Regions from separate parts of the Kitasatospora sp. NPDC059146 genome, predicted to be linked through region 2. Evidence: riboswitches for the same ligand, from Rfam matches in the RefSeq annotation. Region 2 holds a riboswitch; the other holds the start of a gene.
What was found. Region 2 has a riboswitch for magnesium ahead of ACFXPX_RS21230 (NRAMP family divalent metal transporter). Riboswitches for the same ligand answer to the same signal wherever they lie in the genome.
Positions count from the first base shown of each region.

Region 1: another riboswitch for magnesium. It lies ahead of ACFXPX_RS02025 (NRAMP family divalent metal transporter); the one in region 2 lies ahead of ACFXPX_RS21230 (NRAMP family divalent metal transporter).

Region 1 covers NZ_JBHZCY010000003.1:77,439-81,848, forward strand. The annotation lists gene ACFXPX_RS02015 (FtsX-like permease family protein) at 1-588, opposite strand, end outside; gene ACFXPX_RS02020 (ABC transporter ATP-binding protein) at 585-1,379, opposite strand; M-box (ykoK) riboswitch at 1,548-1,724, shown strand; gene ACFXPX_RS02025 (NRAMP family divalent metal transporter) at 2,090-3,775, shown strand; gene ACFXPX_RS02030 (MgtC/SapB family protein) at 3,947-4,410, shown strand, end outside.
Region 2 covers NZ_JBHZCY010000048.1:10,396-14,805, forward strand. The annotation lists gene ACFXPX_RS21225 (hypothetical protein) at 1-123, opposite strand, end outside; gene ACFXPX_RS21230 (NRAMP family divalent metal transporter) at 227-1,876, opposite strand; M-box (ykoK) riboswitch at 2,238-2,415, opposite strand; gene ACFXPX_RS21235 (YhgE/Pip domain-containing protein) at 2,594-3,919, shown strand; gene ACFXPX_RS21240 (FdhF/YdeP family oxidoreductase) at 3,926-4,410, opposite strand, start outside.

The DNA of each region.
Region 1 (4,410 bases), on a different contig from region 2:
CAGTCCCTGGACGGTGGTGTCGCTGCCGAGCCGGAGCCCGGAGTTGTCCAGGAAGGCCTGGGTGACGGCGACTTCGTGCGGCGCGCCGGGCGTGCGGCCCTCGACCAGGTCGGCCCGGCCGCGCCAGACCGGGTCGCCCAGGTCGGCCTCGGCGGTGAGGGTGCGGACCAGGCCCTCGGGCGAGCTCGCACCGGTCTCCGGTCCGGTCCGGACGGGGGTGAGCGCGCTGCCGGGCGGCAGCAGCGAGCCGACCAGGGCGGTCGGGTCGGTGCTCGCGCCCTTGAGCTGCTCGGGTGTGGGCTGTTGGCCGGGCCGCGGCTGGACGGCGAACGCGCCGTCCTCGGCGACCGGGGCCTGTTCGACGGCCTGGCCCGGGCTGAGCGCGGTGACCAGCGCGTCCGCGCCGCCCACCACCCGCTCGACCCGTTCGGCGGGGGACAGCTGGCCGCTGCGGTGGACCACGTCGGCGCCGGTGACGCCGAGCACGGGCAGGGCGATCATGGCCACGATCAGGGCGCTGCGCCCCTTGGCCCGCAGGGCGTCGCGCCGGGCCATCCGCAGCGCGACCTTCCACGCTCCGAACCTCATCGGGCCACCTCGCCGAAGGAGTTGGCGGTGGAGTCGTCGAGGGGCTGGGAGCGGTGGACGGCGGCCCGGCCGCTGCCGGAGCGGCGTCCGACGCTCTCGGAGGCGACCGAGCCGTCCCGCAGGTGGACCACCCGGTCGGCCCAACTGGCGTGTGAGGCCTCGTGGGTGACCATCATGGCGGCCGCCCCGGCGTCGCAGCGGGCGCGCAGTACGGCGAGCACGGCGTCGCCGGTGGCGGAGTCGAGCGCCCCGGTGGGTTCGTCGGCGAGGACGAGCCGGCGCTCGCCGATCAGGGCGCGGGCGATGGCGACGCGCTGCTGCTGTCCGCCGGACATGTCGTCGGGGAAGCGGTCGGCGAGCTCGCCGATGCCCATTTCCTCCAGGGCGGCGAGGGCCTCCCGGCGGGCGGTGCGTCCGGAGACGCCGTCGAGCTCGCGCGGCAGGGCGATGTTCTCGGCGGCGGTGAGGGCCGGGATCAGGTTGTAGTCCTGGAAGACGTAGCCGACGGAGCGCCGCCGCAGGTCGGCGAGCTTGCCCCGGCCGAGGCCGCCGAGGGTGACGCCCTCGACCAGCACCTCGCCGCCGCTGGGCAGGTCCAGCCCGCCGGCCAGGGTGAGCAGGGTCGACTTGCCCGAGCCGGAGGGCCCCATCACGGCGACGAACTCGCCGGCGTGGACGGTCAGGTCGACCTCGCGCAGGGCGTGCACCTCGGCGGCGCCGCGGCCGTGCACCCGGGAGACCCCGGCCAGCTGCAGGACGGGCGCGGGTCGGCTCGGATCGATGTGGGACATGGTTCCCCCTCGTGAGCTGTTCAGCTGCATATGTCGGTGAACTATATATGCCGGTGGAGGATGAGCAAGTCGCGGCGGATTTGGTCAAGGTTCTACAAAGCTGTCGAAGATCGGCCGAAAAGGTGACTCGGGGTCGCCGCGCCGGGTCTATGCTTTGGGAGGTTTGAAAAGGCACCTCGTTCGGTGAGGCGTCTTCACGGACACAGGCCACTGACCCGACGACGTCGAGAGACGCCCAGGTTCAGGACAGGTCTTCCCGAGTTAAGGGTTGACCCCAAGTGGCTTCCGGCCGATCCGGCTGGACACGCCGTGGAGTGCCAAAGCTCTGACGAGTTGGGGTGTACCGGTCCTCGAAGACCGGTGTGCTCCTTGCCGTGTCGTGATGCGGCGCACAGACGGTGCGCCCCCGACCGGGAGGAGGCGAGAGACATGGACTGCGATAGTCCGGGCCACAGTAGCCCCTGCCCCCGCATGCTCTCGAACACCTCCGGCACGCGGTAACAACCTTCCCTGCGCGTTCACCCGAAGCTTCGTCCTGCGCTCAACCATGCCCGGACGCAAGCCGCTTGACGCGTCGTCAGCATCATCGTGCCCGCACGGCCGCCGCCGCTCAGCGTCGCCGTACGGCGTGGATGCCGTGCGCCCGCAGGGAGGTCCGCCGCTGCGTGCCCCCTGACGCCCCCTCAAGGTAGGGGGAGGGAGGCCCCGCCATGACCAACGTGATGCTGGACCCGAAGATCCCCACGGTCCCCACCGCTCCCGCCGCCACCGCTGCGACCGCCGCCGCCAGGTCCGCCGTCCTGGACGACGCCCATGTCGGCGACATCAAGGGTGCGCTCGGCACCATCCGGCTCGACGACACCACCCCCCGCCACGGACTCTCCGCCCGGCTCAAGACCCTGCTGGCGATCGTCGGCCCCGGCCTGATCGTGATGGTCGGCGACAACGACGCGGGCGCCTTCTCCACCTACGGCCAGGCCGGCCAGAACTACGGCACCCAGCTGCTGTGGACGCTGCTCCTGCTCGTCCCGGTGCTGTACGTCAACCAGGAGATGGTGCTGCGCCTGGGCGCGGTCACCGGTGTCGGCCACGCCCGACTGATCCTGGAGCGCTTCGGCAAGTTCTGGGGCGCGTTCAGCGTCATTGACCTCTTCCTGCTCAACGCCCTCACCCTGGTCACCGAGTTCATCGGCGTCACCATGGCGGCCGGGTACCTGGGCCTGCCCAAGGTCCTCTCCGTGGTGCTGGCGGCGGCGATCATCATCGCCTCGGCCTTCACCGGCTCCTTCCAGCGCTTCGAGCGGGTCGCCATCACGCTCTGCGTCGGCTCGCTGCTGCTGGTGCCGATCTACTTCATGGTCCACCCGAAGACCTCGCAGATGGCCCACGACTTCGTGGTGCCGCAGATGCCCGGCGGCGCCGGCCAGCTCGCGGCCGTCATGATGGTCATCATCTCGATCGTCGGCACCACCGTCGCCCCCTGGCAGCTGTTCTTCCAGCAGTCGTACGTCATCGACAAGCGGATCACCCCGCGTTTCATGAAGTACGAGAAGGTCGACCTGTGGATCGGCATCGCGATCGTGATCATCGGCGCGGCCGCGCTGATCGGCCTCACGGCGGCGGCGTTCGCGGGCACCGACGGCTTCGGCCAGTTCTCCGACACGGCCGCCGTCGCCAAGGGCATCGAGGACAAGGCCGGCCACCTCGCGGGCGTGCTGTTCGCCATCGCCCTGCTGGACGCCTCGATCATCGGCGCCTTCGCCGTCTCGCTCTCCACCGCCTACGCCATCGGCGACGTCTTCGGCATCAAGCACTCGCTGCACCGCGGGGTCAAGGGCGCCAAGGGCTTCTACGCCGTGTACGCCGGACTGGTGGCCGTCGCCGCGACGATCACCCTGCTGTCCAACGGCTACACCCAGGGCCTGATCACCCAGTTCGTCCAGGTGCTGGCCGGGGTGCTGCTGCCCTCCGCCACCGTCTTCCTGCTGCTGCTCTGCAACGACAGGGCCGTGCTCGGCCCCTGGGCCAACGGGCCCCGGACCAACGCCTTCACCTCCACGGTGGTCGGCGTGCTGGTGATGCTCTCGCTGATCCTGACCGCCTCGGTGGTCTGGCCGGACATCAGCTCGGACGCGATCCTGTGGATCATGGGCGGCTGCGGCGTGATCGGGGTCCTGGTCGCGGGCTACTTCTTCACGGCCGGCCGCACCGGCACCAAGGAGGACCCGATCGACCGCACCGGCCGGGAGGACTGGCGGATGCCCCCGCTGGAGACCCTGGGCCGGCCGGTGATGTCCACCGCCCGCAAGGTCGGCATGGGCGCCCTGCGCGCCTACCTGCTGATCGCGATGGTCATGGTCATCATCAAGGTCGTCCAGACCGCGCTCAACCACTGAGCCGCCGAGCGGAGCCCGTACGGACGGGTGGCGGGCAGCGGCTCGCCACCCGTCCGTTCCTTTGCCCGCGATCCCCCGGCCCGCGTTGCCCGTGTTCCCCGTGTGCTCCGTACGGCCCGTACTACCCGTGTTGCCCCGTTTCCCCGTGAATCCTCTGGAGGAGGTGCCGTCGTGCACACCCTGACCACCGTCGAGTTCCTGGTCCGGCTCGCCACCGGCGTCGCCTGCGGCGCGCTGATCGGCATCGAGCGCCAGTGGCGGGCCCGGATGGCCGGCCTGCGGACCAACGCCCTGGTCGCCGCCGGTGCCACCCTGTTCGTCCTGTACAGCGAGGCGGTCGGCGACACCGGCAGCCCCACCCGGGTCGCCTCCTACGTGGTCTCCGGTATCGGCTTCCTCGGCGGTGGCGTGATCCTGCGCGACGGGGCCGGCGTCCGCGGCCTCAACACCGCCGCCACGCTGTGGTGTTCGGCCGCGGTCGGGGTGCTGGCGGCCTCCGGCAAGCTGGAGCTGGCCGCGCTCGGCACCTTCGCGGTGCTCGCCGTCCACCTGGTGCTGCGCCCGGCCGGCCGACTGCTCGACCGGTCCCCGCAGTCCGGCAGCGACCCGGACTCCACCACCCGGGCCACCGTCCA
Region 2 (4,410 bases):
GCCCGAGCGGGGGCAGCTGCCGGGGTCGTCGAGGCGGTAGGCGCGCTCGACGCCGTCGTGCAGGGCGAGTCGGACGCTGGGGCAGTGGTGGAAGAGGTGGTGGAAGGGGGTGGTGGTGCGCATGGCCGTACTGCCTTCCTTACCCCGGGTGCGGGGTGGTCGAGGGTTCCGGGGCGGGGCCGGGGGCGGCGGGCCGTGGTGTGCGGCGCCGCCCCCGGCGTCCGGGTCAGTGGTTCAGTGCGGTCTGCACGATCTTGACGATCACCATCACCATCGCGACCAGCAGGTAGACGCGCAGGGCGCCCATGCCGAGCTTGCGGGTGGTGGACATCACCGGCTTCTCCAGGGTCTCCAGCGGGGGCATCCGCCAGTTCTCCCGGCCGGTGCGGTCGATCGGGTCCTCCTTGGTGCCGCGGCGGCCGGAGAGGAAGGAGTACCCGGCGACCAGGACGCCCGCCACCCCGCAGCCGGCCATGATCCGCAGGATCGCGTCCGAGCTGATGTCCGGCCAGACGACGGCCGCGGTGAGGATCAGCGACAGCGTGACCAGCACGCCGACCACGGCGGCGGTGAAGGCGTTGGTCTTGGGACCGTTCACCCAGGGGCCGAGCACCGCCTTGTCGTTGCAGAGCAGCAGCAGGAAGACGGTGGCGGAGGGCAGCAGCACCCCGGCCAGCACCTGGACGAACTGGGTCATCAGGCCCTGCATGTAGCCGGTGGACAGCAGGGTGATGGCGGCCGCGGCGATCACCAGGCCCGCGTAGATGCCGTAGAAGCCCTTGGCGCCCTTGACCCCGCGGTGCAGCGAGTGCTTGATGCCGAAGACGTCGCCGATGGCGTAGGCGGTGGAGAGCGAGACGGCGAAGGCGCCGATGATCGAGGCGTCCAGCAGGGCGATGGCGAACAGCACGCCCGCCAGGTGGCCGGCCTTGTCCTCGATGCCCTTGGCGACGGCCCCGGCGTCGGAGAACTGGCCGAAGCCGTCGGTGCCCGCGAAGGCGGCGGCGGTGAAGCCCATCATGGCGGCGGCGCCGATGATCACGATCGCGATGCCGATCCAGAGGTCGGCCTTCTCGTACTTCATGAAGCGCGGGGTGATCCGCTTGTCGATGACGTACGACTGCTGGAAGAACAGCTGCCAGGGGGCGACGGTGGTGCCGACGATCGAGATGATCACCAGCATGACCGCGGCCAACTCGCCCGCGCCGCCCGGCATCTGCGGCACCACGAAGTCGTGGGCCATCTGCGAGGTCTTCGGGTGGACCATGAAGTAGATCGGCACCAGCAGCAGCGAGCCTATGCACAGGGTCACCGCGACCCGCTCGAAGCGCTGGAAGGAGCCGGTGAAGGCCGAGGCGATGATGATCGCCGCCGCCAGCACCACCGAGGCGACCTTGGGCAGGCCCAGGTAGCCGGCCGCGAGCGTCACGCCGATGAACTCGGTGACCAGGGTGAGGGCGTTGAGCAGGAAGAGGTCGATGACGCTGAACGCGCCCCAGAACTTGCCGAAGCGCTCCAGGATCAGCCGGGCGTGGCCGACACCGGTGACCGCGCCCAGGCGCAGCACCATCTCCTGGTTGACGTACAGCACGGGCACCAGCATCAGCAGCGTCCACAGCAGCTGGGTGCCGTAGTTCTGGCCGGCCTGGCCGTAGGTGGAGAAGGCGCCGGCGTCGTTGTCGCCGACCATCACGATCAGGCCGGGGCCGACGATCGCCAGCAGGGTCTTGAGTCTTGCCGACAGGCCTTGGCGCGGTGCGTCGTCATCGAGCTTGATGGTGCCGAGCGCACCCTTGATGTCGCCGACGTGGGCGTCGTCCAGTACGGCCGAACGCTGCTTCTGCGGCTTGGAGTTGAGTGTGGCGTTGGTGGTCATGACGTTCCTCCCGTGGACCCCGGGACAGGCGGGGTGATGGGGGCGCGCAGCAGTAATTCCCCCTGCGTGCGGGCACGGCGCACCGGCCCGCGGCGGGGCGGTGCCCGGGCGGGCACGGCGGAGCCGCGTGCGTGCTGGCGAACGGTGCGACGACGTCGCCGCCATGACGTGACGGTGCGTCAGTTGTACGCGCAGGGAAGGTTGTTACCGCGTGCCGGAGGTGTACGAGGGCAGGCGGGGGCAGGGGCTACTGTGGCCCGGACTACTGCAATCCATGTCTCTCGCCTCCTCCCGGTCGACGCACCCCGTGGTGCGTGTCATCGACACGGCAAGGAGTTCACCGGCGCGCGCGACTGCCACCGGTTCACCCCAACTCGTCAGAGCTTTGGCACTCCACGGCGTGTCCAACCCGTTCGGGCCGGAAGCCACTTCGGATCAACCCTTAGGTCGGGAAGATCTGTCCTAACCCTGGGCGTCTCTCGACGTCGTCGGATCAGTGGCCTGTGTCCGTGAAGAAGCCTCACCGAACGAGGTGCCTTCTTCAAACCTCCAGAAGCATAGACCGACGGAAGCGCGATACTTGCGCACTTGGTAGAACCTTTACCTTTCGCGAGGCGTGACGTCCGTCCGGGTGACGCGGGTTTGAGCGCCACGTGACGACGGAACGACTTCCCGCCGGATCCGTACCCGCACACGCACACGCAGCTGAGGGGTGGCATGGCGACCGCAGGCTCCCAGACCGCAGGACCTCCGGGGGCTCCCCGGCGGGCGAGGGCGCTGGCACTCGCCCGGCGCCCGAAGCTCTGGCTCTTCCCCGGCGTCCTGTGCGCCCTGGTGGCCGCGCTGCTCTCGCTGCTCTACCTGGGCGGCATCGTCAACCCGACCGGGCACCTGCACCGGCTGCCGATCGCCCTGGTGAACGCCGACCAGGCCCCGCCCCCGCCCGGCCAGCCGGTCAACCTCGGCACCCAGCTGACCCGCGCCGTGGTGGCCGGGATCCCGGGCGACACCGTCCGCTGGCGCCAGACCGACGACGCGGGCGCCCGCGACCTGCTCGCCGCCGGCAAGGTCTACGGCGTGCTGCTCGTCCCCGCCGACTTCACCGCCACCGTCACCGCGCTCGCCGCCGGCGGGGCCACCCATCGGCCCACCCTCACCGTCCTCACCAACCCCGGCCTGGGCAGCCTCGGCTCCTCGATCGCCGCCCAGATCGCCCAGAACGCCGCCCACCAGGCCTCGGTCGCGGCCGGACAGCGGCTGCTGGCCGCCGTACCGGCCCAGGGCGGCCCGGGCGCCCAGGGGCCGGACACCGGCGCCACCGCCCGGCTGCTGCTCGCCGACCCGTTCGCCGTCGCCACCCAGGTCGGCCACCCGATCGGCAGCCACAGCGGCCTCGGCCTGAGCGCCTTCTACTTCACCCTGCTCGCCGTGCTGACCGGCTTCATCGGCGGCAACATCATCCACAACGGCGTCGACACCGCGCTCGGCTACAGCGACAGCGAGATCGGCCCCTGGCACACCCGCCGCCCGACCGTCCCGATCAGCCGCACCCAGACCCTGCTGCTCAAGATGCTGATGACCGCCGGGATCATGCTGGTCACCACCTCCCTGGTGCTGCTCTGCACGGCCGGGATCCTCGGCATGGACGCCCCGCACCAGGCCCTGCTGTGGGTGTTCGCCTACTGCGCCAGCCTCGCCGTCGGCCTCGGCGTGCAGGCGATCAACGCCGCGTTCGGCGGGATCGGGCAGCTGGTGTCCATGTTCGTGTTCATCGCGCTCGCCCTGCCGTCCTCCGGGGCGACCGTCCCGCTCCAGGCGGTGCCCGGCTTCTACCGCTTCCTGGCGGTCTTCGAGCCGATGCGGCAGCTGAGCGACGGCATCCGGGCGATCCTCTTCTTCGACGCCCGCTCGGACGCCGGGCTGGCCCGCGGCTGGGTCATGATCGCCATCGGGGTGGCGCTGGCCCTGGCCTTCGGCTTCGGGATGACCCGCTACTACGACCGCAAGGGCCTGCACCGCTGGACGCCCCAGCCCTCGGAGTAGGCCGGTCTAGCTCTTCGTCACGGTCACCTTGAGGTGCTTCATGATCGGCTGGTCGCTCTGGGTGCTGTGGTCGCCGATCGCGCACAGCACGTTCAGCTCCGGCATGTACCCGGCCGCGCAGCCGCGCGGGATGTCGTACGGGACGGCCAGGTAGCCGTGCACCGAGCGGGTGGAGCCGTCCCGGGCGGTGCTGGTGACGTCCACCGGGTCGAACTCGGCGATGCCGCGCTCGCGCATGTCGTCCCGGTTGAGGAAGACCAGGGTGCGCAGGTTCTGCACGCCCCGGTAGCGGTCGTCGTCCGAGTAGATGGTGGTGTTCCACTGGTCGTGCGAGCGCATCGTGCCGAGCGCCAGGGTGCCGGGCGCGGGGACGACGTCGGGCAGCGCGGCGGCGGAGAACTCGGCCTTGCCGGAGGGGGTGAGGAAGACCAGTTCGCGGGCGGGCTGCTTGATCCGGAAGCCCAGCGGCAGCCGCACCCGGCGGTTGAAGT